Regions from separate parts of the Agrobacterium sp. genome, predicted to be linked through region 1. Evidence: riboswitches for the same ligand, from Rfam matches in the RefSeq annotation. Region 1 holds a riboswitch; the other holds the start of a gene.
What was found. A riboswitch is a leader RNA that binds a small molecule or an ion and turns the genes downstream of it on or off. The one in region 1 is predicted to bind cobalamin.

Region 1 (8,019 bases):
CTGGGCGAGGAGCGGGTGCGCTGCATCATGCTGCCTTACCGTTATACCTCGGAAGAATCGCTGAAGGACGCGGCCGATTGCGCCAGGGCGCTGGGCTGCCGCTACGATATCGTGCCGATCGTGGAACCGGTGGAAGGGTTCCTCTCGGCGCTGTCCGATCTCTTCGAGGGCACGGAAGAGGGCATTACCGAGGAAAACCTGCAGAGCCGCACGCGCGGCACCATCCTGATGGCCGTCTCGAACAAGTTCGGCTCGATGGTGGTGACGACGGGCAACAAGTCTGAGATGTCAGTGGGTTACGCCACGCTCTACGGCGACATGAATGGCGGTTTCAACCCCATCAAGGACCTCTACAAGATGCAGGTCTATGCCATTTCCAGCTGGCGCAACGCCCATGTTCCGCCGGGTGCTCTCGGCCCTTCCGGCGAGGTGATCCCCGCCAATATCATTTCCAAGGCCCCGTCGGCCGAATTGCGTCCCAACCAGACCGACCAGGATTCGCTGCCGCCCTATCCGGTGCTCGACGATATTCTGGAATGCCTTGTCGAGAAGGAAATGTCGGTCGAGGAGATTCTCGCACGCGGCCATGATGTGGCCACCGTGCACCGGGTGGAGCATCTGCTTTATCTCGCCGAATACAAGCGCCGGCAATCGGCTCCGGGTGTTAAGATCACCAAGAAGAACTTCGGCCGTGACCGGCGTTATCCGATCACCAACCGGTTCCGGGATCGGTGATTGAGGGCGCGCGCCATTGATTTCTGGCGGGTGAGTTAAGTGCCTTTCTCCGTCATCCTCGCCCTTGAGGCGAGGATCCATGCGCGGTTGAGATTGTGGGTCCTCGGGTCAAGCCCGAGGATGACGTCGCGTGTGAGGAGCTTTTTGACAACGCATAAACGGCGCGGAGAACACCCCGCGCCGCTCGCTCATCTCAAATAACCTGCCCCACATCGATACGGTTGCCATCGGGGTCTTCAAAGACGAAGGCGCGCAGGCCGTAATCCTTGTCCTGCAGGCCCTTGATGATGCGCAAGCCCTGGCTCTTGCAGAGCGCGTGCAGCGCATCGACATCGCTCACCATCATATGGGCCACGTTGAAGGGCGCTGCCTTGTGCGTGGGCTGCAATGTCAGATGCAGCTCGGCATTGCCCTGTTTCAGGATCATGAAGCCGACGGGGTTGCCGTTTTCGAAGGTCTTTTCAAAGCCCAGCACGCCAACGTAAAAATCATGGGCCGTTTCGATATTTTTGACAGGAAGCATTGCGGCGATCCGGCCGAAGCGGATGCCGTGATCGGCGATGGTATTCATCGCGGAACCTCGGATCTGGGAGAAACGGGAAGCGGCGCGGACGGTGCCGGAGCGCTGGCGTTTTTTCCGGTTTGAATTTGCAGGACGGTGCCTGCCGCCCTAGGATCATAATCGAGGCGATGGCGGATGCAAACGGAATGTCTGCATTGCCCAGCGCTTTGAACGAGAACACGGACACGCCCGGGAGGCAGAATGCGCAGTTCCATCGAAATCTTCAACATCCGCACCCGGCAGATGCGTGTGGTGTGGCAGACGCCTGATCTCTTTGAAGCGCCGAACTGGTCGCCGGATGGGAAATATCTGCTGTTGAACAGCGAAGGCCTGCTTTATCGCCTGTCTCTTTCCGGTGATATTGCGCCGGAAAAGGTCGATACCGGCTTTGCCACGCTGTGCAATAACGATCACGGCATTTCGCCTGACGGGTCACTCTATGCCATTTCCGACAAGGTGGAATTCGGCAAGAGCGCCATCTATCTCATGGCCTCCGTGGGCGGCGCGCCACGGCTGATGACGAAAAACCTTCCCTCCTACTGGCATGGCTGGTCGCCGGACGGGAAGAGCTTCGCCTATTGCGGCATTCGCGATCAGGTCTTCGATATCTACTCCATGGATATAGAAAGCGGCGTCGAGACGCGGTTGACCCATGGCGAAGGTCGCAATGACGGGCCGGATTATTCGCCTGACGGTGCGTGGATCTATTTCAATTCCAGCCGCACCGGGCGGATGCAGATCTGGCGCGTACGGGTGGATGGCTCCGCCGTCGAGCGCATCACCGACAGCCCCTATGGCGACTGGTTTCCGCACCCGTCTCCGAAGGGAGACAAGGTGGTGTTCGTCTCCTATGACGGCGACGTTTTCGACCATCCGCGCGATCTTGATGTGCGGGTGCGGCTGATGGGTATGGATGGTGGTAATGCCGAGACGCTGTTTGAGCTTTTCGGCGGGCAGGGAACGATGAACTCGCCTAACTGGTCACCTGAGGGGGACGAGTTCGCCTATGTCAGGTATTTCCCGGTGTAATGGGGGAGGCAGGCCACATTGCCGCACCACCGGCAGAATACTTGCATTCGCAAACTTTTTTGCCCATAGCTTCCTTTGTCAGGTGCCCGCCCTTGCGGCGGGAGAATCGGGAATCCGGTGAAAGCCCGGAACGTGCCCAGCGCTGTGAGGCGGACGCTCTTTTTTAGAAGCCACTGAAGCAATTCGGGAAGGCGAAAAGGGCGGATGAAGCCAAGTCAGAAGACCGGCCTGACGGGATAGACCGAACCGCGCGGACGGCGGCAGGTTGTTGTCGAGGTGGGGTGTATGTTTGCGCCCGGCCTTCGCATTGTTGGGGATAAACGATGCCAGCCGATCCGTCCGTGAGCAATCCGCCCGGCGCCAGTTCTTTCGATCATGCGCTGTCACCCGCCCGCCCGTTTTCCGGTGAGGAGCGCGAGGCGATTTACCGCGCCATTGAAACCCGTCGTGACGTGCGCGATCAGTTCCTGTCCGATCCGCTGCCGGATGATCTGGTGGAGCGTCTCCTGAAGGCGGCCCATTCGGCACCCTCGGTCGGTTTCATGCAGCCGTGGAATTTTACCCTCATCACCGATGGCGCGATCCGTCAGGCGGCCTTTGTGGCCTTCAGCCGCGCCAATGAGGAGGCGGCGGCGATGTTCGAGGGCGAGCAACAGGCTCTCTACCGGAGCTTGAAACTTGAAGGCATCCGCAAGGCCCCGCTCAGCATCTGCGTCACCTGCGATCCCACGCGCGGCGGCAAGGTGGTGCTGGGCCGCACCCATAATCCGCGCACGGATGTCTATTCCACCGTCTGCGCCATCCAGAATCTCTGGCTCGCAGCCCGCGCCGAAGGCATCGGCGTCGGCTGGGTCAGCATTTTCCACGATAGCGACATTCGCACCATTCTCGGTATTCCCGACCACATCGAAATCGTCGCCTGGCTCTGCGTCGGCCGTGTCGATGCGCTCTATACCGAGCCGGAACTGGCGGTGAAAGGCTGGCGGCAGCGCGTGCCGTTGGAGGAGCTTGTGTTCCGCAACCGCTGGGGCGGGGTGTAAGACAGATAAAAGTTCTGCGAGGGAAGCGGGGCGTTGCTGCTTGTTCTTCTCCCCGGCGGGGAGAAGATGGCCCGAAGGGTCAGATGAGGGGGCAAGCTCTCAGCATATCTCTACCGTAGCCCTCTCATCCCGCTGCCGCGGACTGAAGAAACAAGCGGCGTCCGCTCGCTCCACGACGGCTTCACTGCTGCGGCTGTATACCCTTCAATGCCGGGTTCTTCAGGTCGATCCGGCCTGTCTGGTCCGGCAGAAATTTGGGGCCAATGACGCGCACTTTCGTATCGTTCGGGTCATAGTCGCGTTCGGGAACGGGTTGTTCCGGCGGCTTGGCGGCCTGCTGCTGCTCGGCGGGTTTGGGGGCGGCCTTGTCACCTTGCGGTGAGGGGATTTTCGTGATGCCGGAATAGGGCGTTTCGGATTCCGGCCGGGAGGCTTCTTCCTGCTTCTGCATTTCTTCGTGATAGGCGGCCATGTTGCAGGCGCAGCCCGGCGCTTTCGCCGGGGCGTTCCTGTAGGCGAAGGCGGTCGGCAGGTCCCTGTAAGGTTTTCCGGTTTCCGCAGACACCATGTCGGCGGTTTCCTGATCCGTCATGGAGTGGAAATAAAGTTCCGTCTCCGTCCCCGGACACATTTTCTGGCATTGCTCGGCCTGGGCGCGGAAATCGAGCGGCGAGGCATTGGCGGCGATGGGGAAGAACGAGCCGTCGCAGGTGCGCACGCACAGTGTGCGAAGCCCGCCTTCAGCGGCGGCGTTGGGGTAGGGGGAAAGCCCCGCCTGTCCCGGCTCACCGCCATTCTGCCGGAAGGCGTCGGGGTAACGCGTCACATCGGAAGGCGACGGCAGCTGCGCTTCCGTCTGCGGTGCGGTGCCGCAGCCATTTGCATCGAGGGCGGCGAGGATACGCTGGCGCCTGATATCGCCATCGTTGTCACGCACGGCCGCCATGGCGTCGTCGCGATCACGGATGATGGCGTCGCGTTCGTTTTCCGCTTCCGCCAGCGCATCGCCGATCTCGGCGCAGACACCGGCATTGGGATTGCCGTAGACGATGACGCTGCCAGACGAGCAGCCATAGCCGCGCAGGTCGTTCCTGATCTTGCGAATGACGATGTTCTGGCGGGCGAGCGCATTGGCGTAACGCCGCACCTCGGCCGTATTGCCGATGACGCGTGGCGGCTCACGCAACTGCGCATAAAGCGTATCGCAGACCTGATCCGCGAAAGCGGTGGCCGGAGCAATGAAAACAAGGGGAAGCAGGAGGCCGATGATGCGGCTGCGCCGGGTCAATTGTGCGATCCGTTCGATGTCCCCGACCGGTGGCAGGGGCGTTATACTTCACGAAATCCGTGTTTCAGGAAGATAACATAAGCTGTTGCCGCAATGCGGCAACAGCTTGTTCAAAATTGCGTTAATGCGGCCTCTATCACACCGAAGGATGCGAGGCCTGCACCACGGCAAACGCCGCCATGTTGACGACGCCGCGCGAGGTGACGCTGGGCGACAGGATATGGGCGGGCAGGGCGCTGCCGAGCAGGATCGGGCCGACATGCAGGCCTTCCGTCAGCGTGCGGGTGACGCCGAGCGTGATGTTGGCGGCATCGAGGTTCGGGAAGACCAGAAGGTTCGCCTCGCCCGTCAGCACGCTGTTCGGCATCGCGCGCTTGCGCAGCGCTTCCGAAAGTGCGGAGCCGCCCTGCATTTCGCCGTCCACTTCCAGTTCCGGTGCTGCCGCCTGCACGATCTTCAGGGCGCGGCGCATCTTGCGGGCGCTTTCGGAATCGCGCGAGCCGAAATTGGAATGGCTGGCGAGTGCGATCTTCGGCGTGATGCCGAAACGGCGGATTTCCTTGGCCGCGAGAATGGCCATCTCAGCCACTTCCTCTGACGTCGGGTCGTTGTTGACGAAGGTGTCGGTGAGGAACAGCGCACCCTGCTGGGTGATGAGCAGGCTGAGACCCGCAAAGGAACGCACGCCTTCCTGCTTGCCGATGATCTGGTTCACGTCGCGCAGGTGCCGGTCATAACGGCCTTCGAGACCGCAGATCAGCGCATCCGCCTCGCCACGCTTCACCGAAAGCGCGCCGATGACGGTCGTGTTGGTACGCACGATGGTACGCGCCGCTTCCGGGTTGATGCCGGCGCGGCCGACAAGGGCGAAATAATCATCGACATAATCGCGGTAACGCGGATCGTCTTCCGGGTTGACCACGGCAAAATCCGTATGCGGACGGATGCGCAGGCCGAAGCGCTTCAGGCGCGTCTCGATGATCTGCGGGCGGCCGATGAGGATCGGGATGCCGGTGCCTTCTTCCAAGAGCACCTGGGCGGCGCGCAGCACGCGCTCGTCTTCGCCTTCGGCAAAGATGATGCGCTTCTTTTCGGCGGCTTTCGCGGCATTGAAGACCGGCTTCATGATGAAGCCGGAGCGCCAGACGAAACGGTTCAGCTGGTCGAAATAGGCTTCGAAATCGGTGATCGGCCGGGCGGCGACGCCGCTCGCGGCCGCTGCACGGGCGACAGCCGGTGCGATGCGCAGGATGAGGCGCGGATCGAAAGGCGAGGGAATGAGATAGTTCGGGCCGAAGACCGGTGTTTCACCGCTATAGGCTTTTGCCGCGACTTCCGAGACTTCCTCACGCGCAAGCTCGGCGATGGCCTGCACGGCGGCCATCTTCATTTCCTCGTTGATCGTGGTTGCGCCGCAATCCAGCGCGCCGCGGAAGATATAGGGGAAGCACAATACGTTGTTGACCTGGTTCGGGAAGTCCGAACGGCCGGTGCAGATCATCGCATCCGGGCGGGCCGCACGCGCCGCTTCCGGCATGATTTCCGGATTGGGGTTGGCAAGCGCCAGGATCAGCGGGTTTTCCGCCATGCGCTCCAGCAGTTCCGGCTTCAGAACACCGGCGGCCGAAAGGCCGAGGAAGACGTCGGCGCCGTCGATGGTTTCGGCCAGCACACGCTTGTCGGTCTTCTGGGCGTAAACTTCCTTCCACTCGTCCATCAGCTCGTTGCGGCCATCGTAAACGAGGCCTTCGATGTCGTGGACCCAGATGTTTTCCTTCTTCGCGCCCATGGCGACCAGCAGGTTGAGGCAGGCAAGCGCCGCAGCACCCGCGCCTGACGCGACGATCTTGACGCTTGAGAGCGACTTTCCGGCCAGTTCCAGAGCGTTGGTGACAGCGGCGGCGACGATGATCGCGGTGCCATGCTGGTCATCATGGAAAACCGGGATATTCATTTTTTCGCGCAGCTGGCGTTCCACCTCGAAACATTCCGGCGCCTTGATGTCTTCAAGGTTGATGCCGCCGAAGGTGGGCTCCAGCGCTGCGATGGTGGAAACCATGTCGTTGATGCCGGGCGCATCGATTTCGATGTCGAAGACGTCGATACCGGCGAATTTCTTGAAGAGAACGGCCTTGCCTTCCATCACGGGCTTGGAGGCGAGCGGGCCGATATTGCCAAGTCCGAGAACCGCCGTGCCGTTGGAAATGACCGCGACGAGGTTGGCGCGGGCGGTATATTCCGCTGCCATTTCCGGATTTTCATGGATGGCGAGGCAGGGGGCGGCGACGCCGGGTGAATAGGCAAGCGCCAGATCGCGCTGGTTGCCGAGCGGCTTGGTGGCCTGGATTTCCAGCTTGCCGGGGCGCGGGTAGCGGTGGAAAAAGAGCGCCTGTTCCTCGATGTCGGCCTTTGCCGTGTTGGCGGGCGTGTTGTTCTTATCGTGAGAGGTCATTCTTCCACCGTCATGTCTGGTTCAATTCCGGCCCCCTGAATACAACAAACTTTCCCATGGTACAGCCGTTATTTACCGCCCCCTTATGCAAATGCGGCCATGGCTTATTCGCGTTTTCGTGAAGGTCTTCGTCATATTCCCTATAAAAACCGGCGTTTGTCATGTTGCTGCAACACGAGTCTGGTTCTGAGAGGTAAGAAAGCCGCAGGGACGCAACCGAACAGGGGGATGAAATCCGTGGCCGGTCAAATCGAAACCAGACAGTTCAGAACGCTTTTCATTTCGGATGTTCATCTCGGCTCCAAGGCGGCCAAGACGGACTATCTGCTCGACTTCCTGAAATATCACGAGGCCGAGACGATCATCCTCGTCGGCGACATCGTCGACGGCTGGCGCCTGCGCCGCAGCTGGTACTGGCCGCAGGGCTGCAACGACGTGGTGCAGAAGCTTCTGCGCAAGGCCCGCAAGGGAACCCGCATCGTCTATATTCCCGGCAATCACGATGAATTCCTGCGGGAATTTCCGGGCATGCATTTCGGCGGCATCGAAGTGGCCGAGCGCATGATCCACGAGGCGGCCGACGGCAAGAAATATCTCATCATCCATGGCGACGAGTTCGACGTGGTGGTGCGCAACGCCCGCCTGCTCGCCTATCTCGGCGACTGGGCCTATGACGCTGCGATCGCGCTCAACATCGTCATCGCCGCCGTGCGCCGCCGCATCGGCCTGCCTTACTGGTCGTTCTCGGCCTGGGCCAAGCTGCAGGTCAAGCACGCCGTCAACTTCATCGGCGAATTCCAGCGCGTGGTGGCTGACGAGGCGCGCCGCAACAATGTCGACGGCGTCATCTGTGGACACATTCACCATGCTGTCATGGAAGACATGGACGGCATTCGTTACATCAACACCGGCG
Region 2 (8,019 bases), on a different contig from region 1:
CTTGCGGCGACTGAAGCGGCGGAAAATGCCAGCGCGCCGGCAGACAAAAACGACAATTGACGCAGGTGTGACGCTCGCGTGACGCTCGATGTGGTCAAAAATGAACAACGCAACATCAAAGCGTTTTCATACTGTCGACTGTCGAGAGGGAATCATGGTGGCGTCTACCACAGCTATACTTGAACAGGACAATGCAGACGAGATTCTGGCGCTCGGGCGGATGGTTTCCTATCTTTGCCAGCGCTCGAAGTCTCTGGAACTGGGCATGTCGACCTATTTCCTGGAAATGGCATTGCTGTCGCTGGCCCAGGACATCAATCAGCAGGGTCTGCCGCTGGTAAACGCAGAAATCAATGTCAGCGCCTTGGCACAGGCCGACCTGCATTGAACGTTTTCGCAACGGCATGAACCTGCAGGCGTGATCGTTTCCGCGCCGGCCTCCAGTCGTGAAAGCCTGGGAACGTCTTGTCTGTCCGGCTGGCTCCATCCAGCAGGAGAGTCATTCACATATCTTCCTCCACATTTTATTGGCGCAAGCCATGAGTGAGGCCCGGTTTTGCCAGGCCTCACTTCATATCAGGGCGCCGCGCGGCGAAGCTCGACGGCGGCGGCAACCATGTTGACGAGGGCCGGCCTGACCTCCTCCCACTTGCGGGTCTTCAGGCCGCAATCGGGGTTGATCCAGAGCTGCCGGTCGTCAAGGCGCTCCCGCGCCAGCGCCAGAAGATCGACCATTTCTCCAACATCAGGCACACGCGGCGAATGGATGTCGTAAACGCCGGGACCGATCTGGTTCGGATATTTGTAAGTCCGAAACGCATCCAGCAACTCCATCTTCGACCGCGAGGTCTCGATGGAGATCACGTCGGCATCCATCGCCGCAATGGCATCGATGATCTGGTTGAATTCGGAGTAACACATATGGGTGTGCACCTGTGTGCGATCATCCACGCCGCCGGAGCAAATACGGAAGCATTCCACCGCCCAGCCGAGATAATCCTGCCAGTCCCGGTGCCGAAGCGGCAGGCCTTCGCGAAGAGCTGCCTCATCGATCTGGATCATTTGTGCACCGGCTGCCTCGAGATCGTTGACCTCATCGCGGATGGCGAGCGCGATCTGCCGGCATGTCAGGCTTCTGGCGATATCATCGCGGACAAAGGACCAGTTAAGGATCGTCACCGGTCCGGTCAGCATGCCCTTGACGGGCTTGTCGGTGAGCGACTGGGAATATTCCCACCAGCGGACCGTCATCGGTTTCGGCCGCGACACATCACCGAAGATGATGGGCGGACGCACGTAACGCGAGCCGTAGCTCTGCACCCACGCATGCTGGGTGAAGGCGAAACCGGAAAGCTGTTCACCAAAATATTGCACCATGTCGTTGCGCTCGAACTCGCCATGCACGAGGACGTCGAGACCGATATCCTCCTGCCAGCGAATGGTTGCTTCGGTTTCTTTCTGCAGGAAGCTTTCATATTGCGCATCTGTCAGGACACCCTTCGAATGCGCGGAGCGGGCCTTTCGCACCTCCGGCGTCTGCGGGAAGGAGCCGATGGTGGTCGTCGGGAAAAGCGGCAGCGCAATAGCCTGCGACTGCACCTTCTGCCGCTCGGTAAAGGCATTCGCCCGCTTCCTGTCGGCATCGCCGATCGTTGCGATGCGGTTCTGAACGGCCACATCAGTCACCTTTGACGAGGATGCGCGTGCGACAACTGCCCTGGAGGCGGCTTCCAGTTCCGCCGCGACGATGGCCTTGCCTTCACCGAGCGCCCTGCCGAGCGTGGCAAGCTCGCCGAGCTTCTGGGTCGCAAAGGAAAGCCAGCTTTTCAGATCGGCATCGAGACCGGTTTCCAGTTCAAGATCGACCGGAACATGCAGCAGCGAGCATGAAGGCGCGATTTGAAACGCTTCCGCACCCCGCACGGCAATTGCAGCTTCCAGCCGGTCGATAATCGCGGCGAGATCGGCGCGCCAGATATTGCGGCCGTCGATGACACCGAGCGACAGGACACGGCTTTCGGGCAACGCCTTCAGCACCGCCTCGAACTGACCGGGGCCACGCACCAGATCGACATGAAGACCCGCGACCGGAAGTGCGGCAACGACCTCCAGATTATCCTCGAGACCGCCGAAATAGGTGGCCACGAGGATTTTCAGATCCGGGGCGGCTTTCGACAATTGCTGATAGGCCACAGTCAGCGCGTGGCGTTCCCCCTCGGAAAGGTCCAATACAGCCACGGGTTCGTCGATCTGCACCCAGTCGGCGCCGGCCGCACGCAGGCGGTGTAGCAACTCTTCGTAGACGGGCAACAGTTTTGCCAACAGATCGAGCGGCTTAAAGGCTGCCTCACGCACCTTGGCAAGCTTCAGGAACGTGACCGGCCCGAGAATGACCGGGCGCGTATGAATGCCGAGCGCCTTCGCCTCGAGAAAATGATCGACCGGCTTTTGCGAGGTGAGCGCGAAATGCTGATCCTCGGAGACCTCCGGCACCATGTAATGATAATTGGTGTCGAACCACTTGGTCATCTCCAGCGCCGGAACGCCCTGACCGTGGTGCGCATGTCCTTCATGCACATGACCGCAACTTGCATGCGCCTCGCTCTGGCTGCCGCGCGCCATGGCGAAATAGGTCGACATGGACACCTCTCCGCCCGTCCATCCGTAGAGGGACGGGATGGCACCGACCATCGCAGCCGTATCGAGGACGTGGTCATAGAGGGAAAAATCGTTGGACGGGATATGGCTAATCCCCTTTTGCTGCTGAAGCGCCCAGTTTTCGGCGCGCAGCTTAGCGGCGGTTTCGAGAAGTACTGCTTCGGAAATCTTTCCCGACCAGAAGCCTTCAATCGCGAATTTCAGTTCGCGACGGCGGCCAATCCTCGGAAATCCGAGCGATGCGACTGGAATGGTCTTGTTTGACATTGTCATACCCCAGATGGTTGTGGGGGCATGGGTAAAGCGGACGCGTGCGGGCCCAGCCGTTGCCGGGCCAACGAGCAACCACCGGGACACCCCGCCCGTGGACGTTATTTTGCCCTGGCAGGTCTCCTGGCTCGCGGGTCGTCACCTTTGCCCGTCTTCCCGGGGCTTTCACCCCAGTGACGTTGATGGACAAAGGCTCACCGCTTACAGTTGCGGGGGCAGCTCCGGTATTGCCGATCCAACGGCGCACCGGATTCCCTCTTAGCTCCGGGATTGAAACAATCAGGCCCGGAGAACCATGACACCCGCATTTCTCACCACGGGCGTCACGATGTCAATAGATATAAAGAAATCTTTATATCTTTATTTCATTCGAAGACAGATGTCAGGACACGACCGCGCCCGGACCTGCCACAGCACCTGATGGCACCTTGCCCAGAATAATCATGCCGAGAACCTCGTCCTTCGTCACATCTTCCGTGCGGGCATGGCCGACCACCTTGCCGTTTTTCATCACGAATACCCGGTCCGCCAGATCAAAGACGTCGTGGATATCGTGGCTGATGAGGAAGATGCCGATGCCCTGCCGTTTCAGCTCCTTGACGAGATCGCCGACCTGCGCGGTTTCCTGCGGCCCGAGTGCAGCCGTCGGTTCGTCCATGATAAGGATGCGGGCGTCAAAAAGGATGGCGCGGGCGATGGCAACGGATTGCCGCTGACCGCCGGACAATGCCTTCACTGGTTCCTTGAACCGCCGGAAATTGGGGTTGAGACGCCCCATGACCTCGCGGGCCGAGGCCTCCATGGCGACATCATCAAGCGTGCCCCATTTCGTCTTCAGCTCACGGCCGAGATAAAGATTGGCCGCCGCATCGACATTATCCGCCACTGCCAGCGTCTGGTAGATGGTTTCAATGCCGTATTTCTTGGCGTCGCGGGGATTGCGGATATCCACATCCTCGCCGTTGATGAGGATATCGCCCCCATCCCGCCGGTATGCGCCGGACAATATCTTGATGAGCGTCGATTTGCCCGCACCATTGTGGCCGAGAAGGGCGACCACCTCGCCGGGGAAAAGATCGACTGAGGCGTTTTCCACCGCATGGATACCGCCGAAGGAAATGGAAATATTGCGCATTTCCACGAGGGGCGTGACTTGGTCCGTCATTGGGGTTCTCCTCGGTTCTTACTTGGCGCGGGCGCGGTAGATGGTGTCGAGCCAGACGGCGACGACCAGAACCACACCGACGACGATGCGCTGGAAAGGCGTATCGATGCCCACGAGCACCATGCCGGATTGCAGCGATTGCATGACGAGCGCGCCGAGCATCGCGCCCGCTATGGTGCCGACGCCGCCGGCGAGCGAGGTGCCGCCGATGACCGCCGCCGCGATCGTATAAAGTTCGTCCAGTTCACCCTGGGCGTTGGTTGCCGCATTGAGGCGGGCAGTGGAGATTGCCGCCGCGATGGCGCACAGAACGCCCATCAGCGTGAATATCTTCACCGTGACCCAGCGGGTCTTGATGCCGGCGAGTTCGGCCGCTTCCGGATTGCCGCCGATGGCGAACACATAGCGTCCGAAGCGCAGCCGCGTGGCAATGAAAGTCATCACTGCACCAACGGCGAGCGCCATCAGCACCGGTATGGCAATGCCGTGCGGAATGAACAGGCCACCATCCGGCCAGGAGATGCCATTGGCATCGGCATAGTTGCGGGCGATGTTGATCGGCCAGGGATAGCTGTTGACCACCGCCACGAAACCGACGACGACGAAGCAGCCGAGCGCCACCAGAAAATATTCCGCCCAGACCGGCCGCAGCGGAAAGCCGAAACGGCGGCGCTGGTGGCGGGAATTGAGGATTGCAGCGACAATGGCGACGCAGGCGACGATGGCAGCGACCCAGCTCCATGTCGCGCCAATCGAGCCGCTGGTGCCGCCGCCCATCAGGCGGAAGGTGGAATCCATCGGCGCCACGGTGCGGCCGCTGGTGACGAACCAGGTGCCGCCGCGCCAGACCAGCAGGCCGCCGAGCGTGACGATGAAGGACGGCACATTCAGGAAGGCGATGATCGAACCCTGCAGCATGCCGATGGCGCCGCCGACGAGAATACCGACCAGAAGCGTGACGATCCATGTCGCCCAATGTTCGAAGCCGAGAAGCTGCGGCAGGATTTCCGCCTGCGTGACACCCATGATCATGCCGGAAAAACCGAGGATCGACCCGACCGACAGGTCGATATTGCGGGTGACGATGACGAGCACCATACCGGTCGCCATGACAGCCACGGACGCGGTCTGCACGGAAAGGTTCCAGAGGTTTCGCGGCGTCAGGAACAGGCCGCCGGACAGGATATGAAATCCGATCCAGATCAGAAGAAGCGCGCCGACCATGCCGAGCAGGCGGGTATCAAGCTCCGTTGCGCTGATGAAGCGCGCGATGGAGCCTGTCTTTTCCGTCTTGGCGGACGCTGGGGAATTGGATTGGGTCATATCGGCCATGAACTGCCGGTGCTCCTCACATCTTAAAAGGCGCTGCGCCATGAACCATGGCGCAGCGCCCGAACCGGGACATAGTCGATCAGTTGCAGGCCTTGACGGATCCGGCCTTCACACCCTGGCAGGCCGTTTCCTTCTTGATCCAGCCGGCATCGATCACGACGTTCAGATTGTCCTTGGTGATGGCGATCGGCTTGAGGAAGACCGACTGCATCGTGACCTTCTTCGGGCCGCCGTCAAAGGCGGTGACGCCCTTGATTTCCGTCATCTTCTTGCCGCCAGCAAGCGCGAGCGCAATACCGGCCGCTTCCTTGCCGAGTTCGCGGCTGTCTTTCCAGACGGAAACCGTCTGCGTGCCGAGTGCGACGCGGTTAAGCGCGGCGAAATCGGCATCCTGGCCGGAAACGGGCACCGAACCCGCCATGCCCTGCGCGGCAAGAGCAGCGATTGCGCCACCGGCCGTGCCGTCGTTCGACGCGACGACAGCATCGACCTTGTTGTTATTCTTGGTCAGGAACTGTTCCATGTTCTTCTGGGCATTTTCCGGCTTCCAGCCATCGGTATAGGCTTCGCCGACATTCTTGATCTTGCCCCCGTCGATGGCGGCCTTCAGCACTTCCTGCTGGCCGGCGAAAAGGAAGTCCGCATTCGGATCGGAAGATGAGCCCTTGATGAAGACGTAGTTGCCTTCCGGCTTCACCTTGAAGACTTCGGCAGCCTGAAGACGACCGACTTCCTTGTTGTCGAAGGTAATGTAGAAGGCGTTCTTGTTTTCGATCAGGCGGTCGTAACCAACGACCGGAATACCCTCGGCAACGGCCTTTTCAACGGCCGGGCCAATCGCGTCGCTGTCCTGCGCCAGGATGATCAGCGCGTTGGCGCCCTGGGAAATCAGCGATTCCACGTCGGTCAGCTGCTTTGCGGCGGATGATTGCGCATCGGCGGAGATGTATTTCGCGCCGGCCTTGTCGAGCGCTGCCTTGATGGCCGCCTCATCCGTCTTCCAGCGTTCTTCCTGGAAATTCGACCAGGAAACGCCAACGACGAGATCAGCAGCAATAGCGGCAGTATGAAGGGAAACGAGTACGGCCGTACCCGCCAAAAGCTTGGCAAAAGAATTCATGATGTCCTCCCGGTAAGGGCGAAGCCTGCACCTCCATGCAGGGAAAACGCCCGGAAAAAGCTGTCGGTCTCTGTGGTTTCACAATTTTCTCGACAGTCGAGAAAATTAATGTCAGAGATTCCCCATGCTGTCAACAACGGCTGCGGGCAGCATCCGGGTGCCTTGATCTTGCTTCTGGCATGCGCCATCAGAGGGGATCAGCACGACAGGAAAAAGGCCGTTCAGGGAGCATGCCCCAGCCCATGTCCGCCATTGCAAGTACGGAACTGGTGCGCCAGAAAAACAGCCTGTCGGTGATGGCGGCACTGCGTCTGCACGGCAGCCTTTCCCACACCGACATGTCGACTTTCACCGGGCTTGCCTCCGCAACTGTTTCCGCCATCACCATGGAACTCGAACGTGCGGGGCTCATTCTCAGGAAAGAGCAGCTTGCCACGGCCGGCCGCGGGCGGCCTCGTATCCTCTTCGGGCCTGATGGTGCCTTCTGCCACGTCGCCATCGTCATCATCTCCTCGGACAGCGTGCAATATTCGCTGGTCGATTATGCCGGCAAGCTGGTGGATCGCTTTACCGAGCAGAGGATCACGGCTGAAAAAGGCTCGTTCGGAGGTTCGATATTGGCGGGCCTTGCGAGGCTTGCGGACCGCTCGCGCATCAACCGCCACGACATTCTTCAGGTCTCGATTAGCAGTAAGGGGCTTGTGGATGCGGCAACGGCAGTGCTCGTCTGGTCGCCGGTGCTCGGCAACGAAAAGATAGATTTCCAGCAGCTTATTTCGCAAGACGGCCGCACCCGCGTGACGCTGAACAACGAAACGCTGCTGGCCGCAAAAGCCATCTGGATACGGGAGCACGCAAAGGACGGTCCAGCACCGGATGCGCTTGTCACCCTGTCGCTCGGCCACAGCATCGGGCTAGGCATTGCCCGTGCCACCGGCGGCGCGATCGAGGTCAGCGCGCCCAACTTCGGGCATATGCTGCATCTGGCCGATGGTGCGTTGTGCCGTTGTGGCACCAGAGGCTGTATCGAGGCCTATTCCGGGTTTTATGCAATCCTGCGCTCGGCTTTCGAGGCCCCACCGCAGGCAGAACCGGCAAAATTCGTGCCGATCGCCGAGGTGGACAAGATCGCCGCTTCGGCTCGCGCCGGGGGCCGAATGGCGCGGTTTGCCTTCCGCACCGCCGGCCTTGCGCTCGGCAACGGTCTTTCACGCCTCTTCAGCCTGCACGGCCATATGCCGGTTTTCATCACCGGCCCCGGCACCCGTTATTTCGACCTTCTGGAAAGCGGCCTGCGCGATGGACTTGCACAGTCACAGGCAGTGCGTTTCGGCGGCATGCCGAAAATCGCAATCGCCCCTCACGAGCCGGAGTTGGTGTTCGAAGGGCATATGGAACACGCCCTTTCCGCCGCCGACGACTACATCTTGAGCGCCGACGGCCCCGAGAGGCCGCCGAGGAGTTCGGGGAATTG

Region 2: another riboswitch for cobalamin. It lies ahead of metE (5-methyltetrahydropteroyltriglutamate--homocysteine S-methyltransferase); the one in region 1 lies ahead of bluB (5,6-dimethylbenzimidazole synthase).

The regions. Positions count from the first base shown of each region.
Region 1 covers NZ_JCABZP010000010.1:337,183-345,201, reverse strand. The annotation lists gene AC5I5B_RS08270 (NAD+ synthase) at 1-735, shown strand, start outside; gene AC5I5B_RS08265 (glyoxalase superfamily protein) at 929-1,306, opposite strand; gene AC5I5B_RS08260 (TolB family protein) at 1,499-2,326, shown strand; cobalamin riboswitch at 2,390-2,572, shown strand; gene bluB (5,6-dimethylbenzimidazole synthase) at 2,650-3,366, shown strand; gene AC5I5B_RS08250 (DUF2865 domain-containing protein) at 3,548-4,654, opposite strand; gene AC5I5B_RS08245 (NADP-dependent malic enzyme) at 4,791-7,106, opposite strand; gene AC5I5B_RS08240 (UDP-2,3-diacylglucosamine diphosphatase) at 7,335-8,019, shown strand, end outside.
Region 2 covers NZ_JCABZP010000015.1:45,011-53,029, forward strand. The annotation lists gene AC5I5B_RS17750 (helix-turn-helix domain-containing protein) at 1-60, shown strand, start outside; gene AC5I5B_RS17755 (hypothetical protein) at 155-388, shown strand; gene metE (5-methyltetrahydropteroyltriglutamate--homocysteine S-methyltransferase) at 577-2,925, opposite strand; cobalamin riboswitch at 3,025-3,241, opposite strand; gene AC5I5B_RS17765 (ATP-binding cassette domain-containing protein) at 3,311-4,093, opposite strand; gene AC5I5B_RS17770 (sugar ABC transporter permease) at 4,112-5,425, opposite strand; gene xylF (D-xylose ABC transporter substrate-binding protein) at 5,505-6,545, opposite strand; gene AC5I5B_RS17780 (ROK family transcriptional regulator) at 6,788-8,019, shown strand, end outside.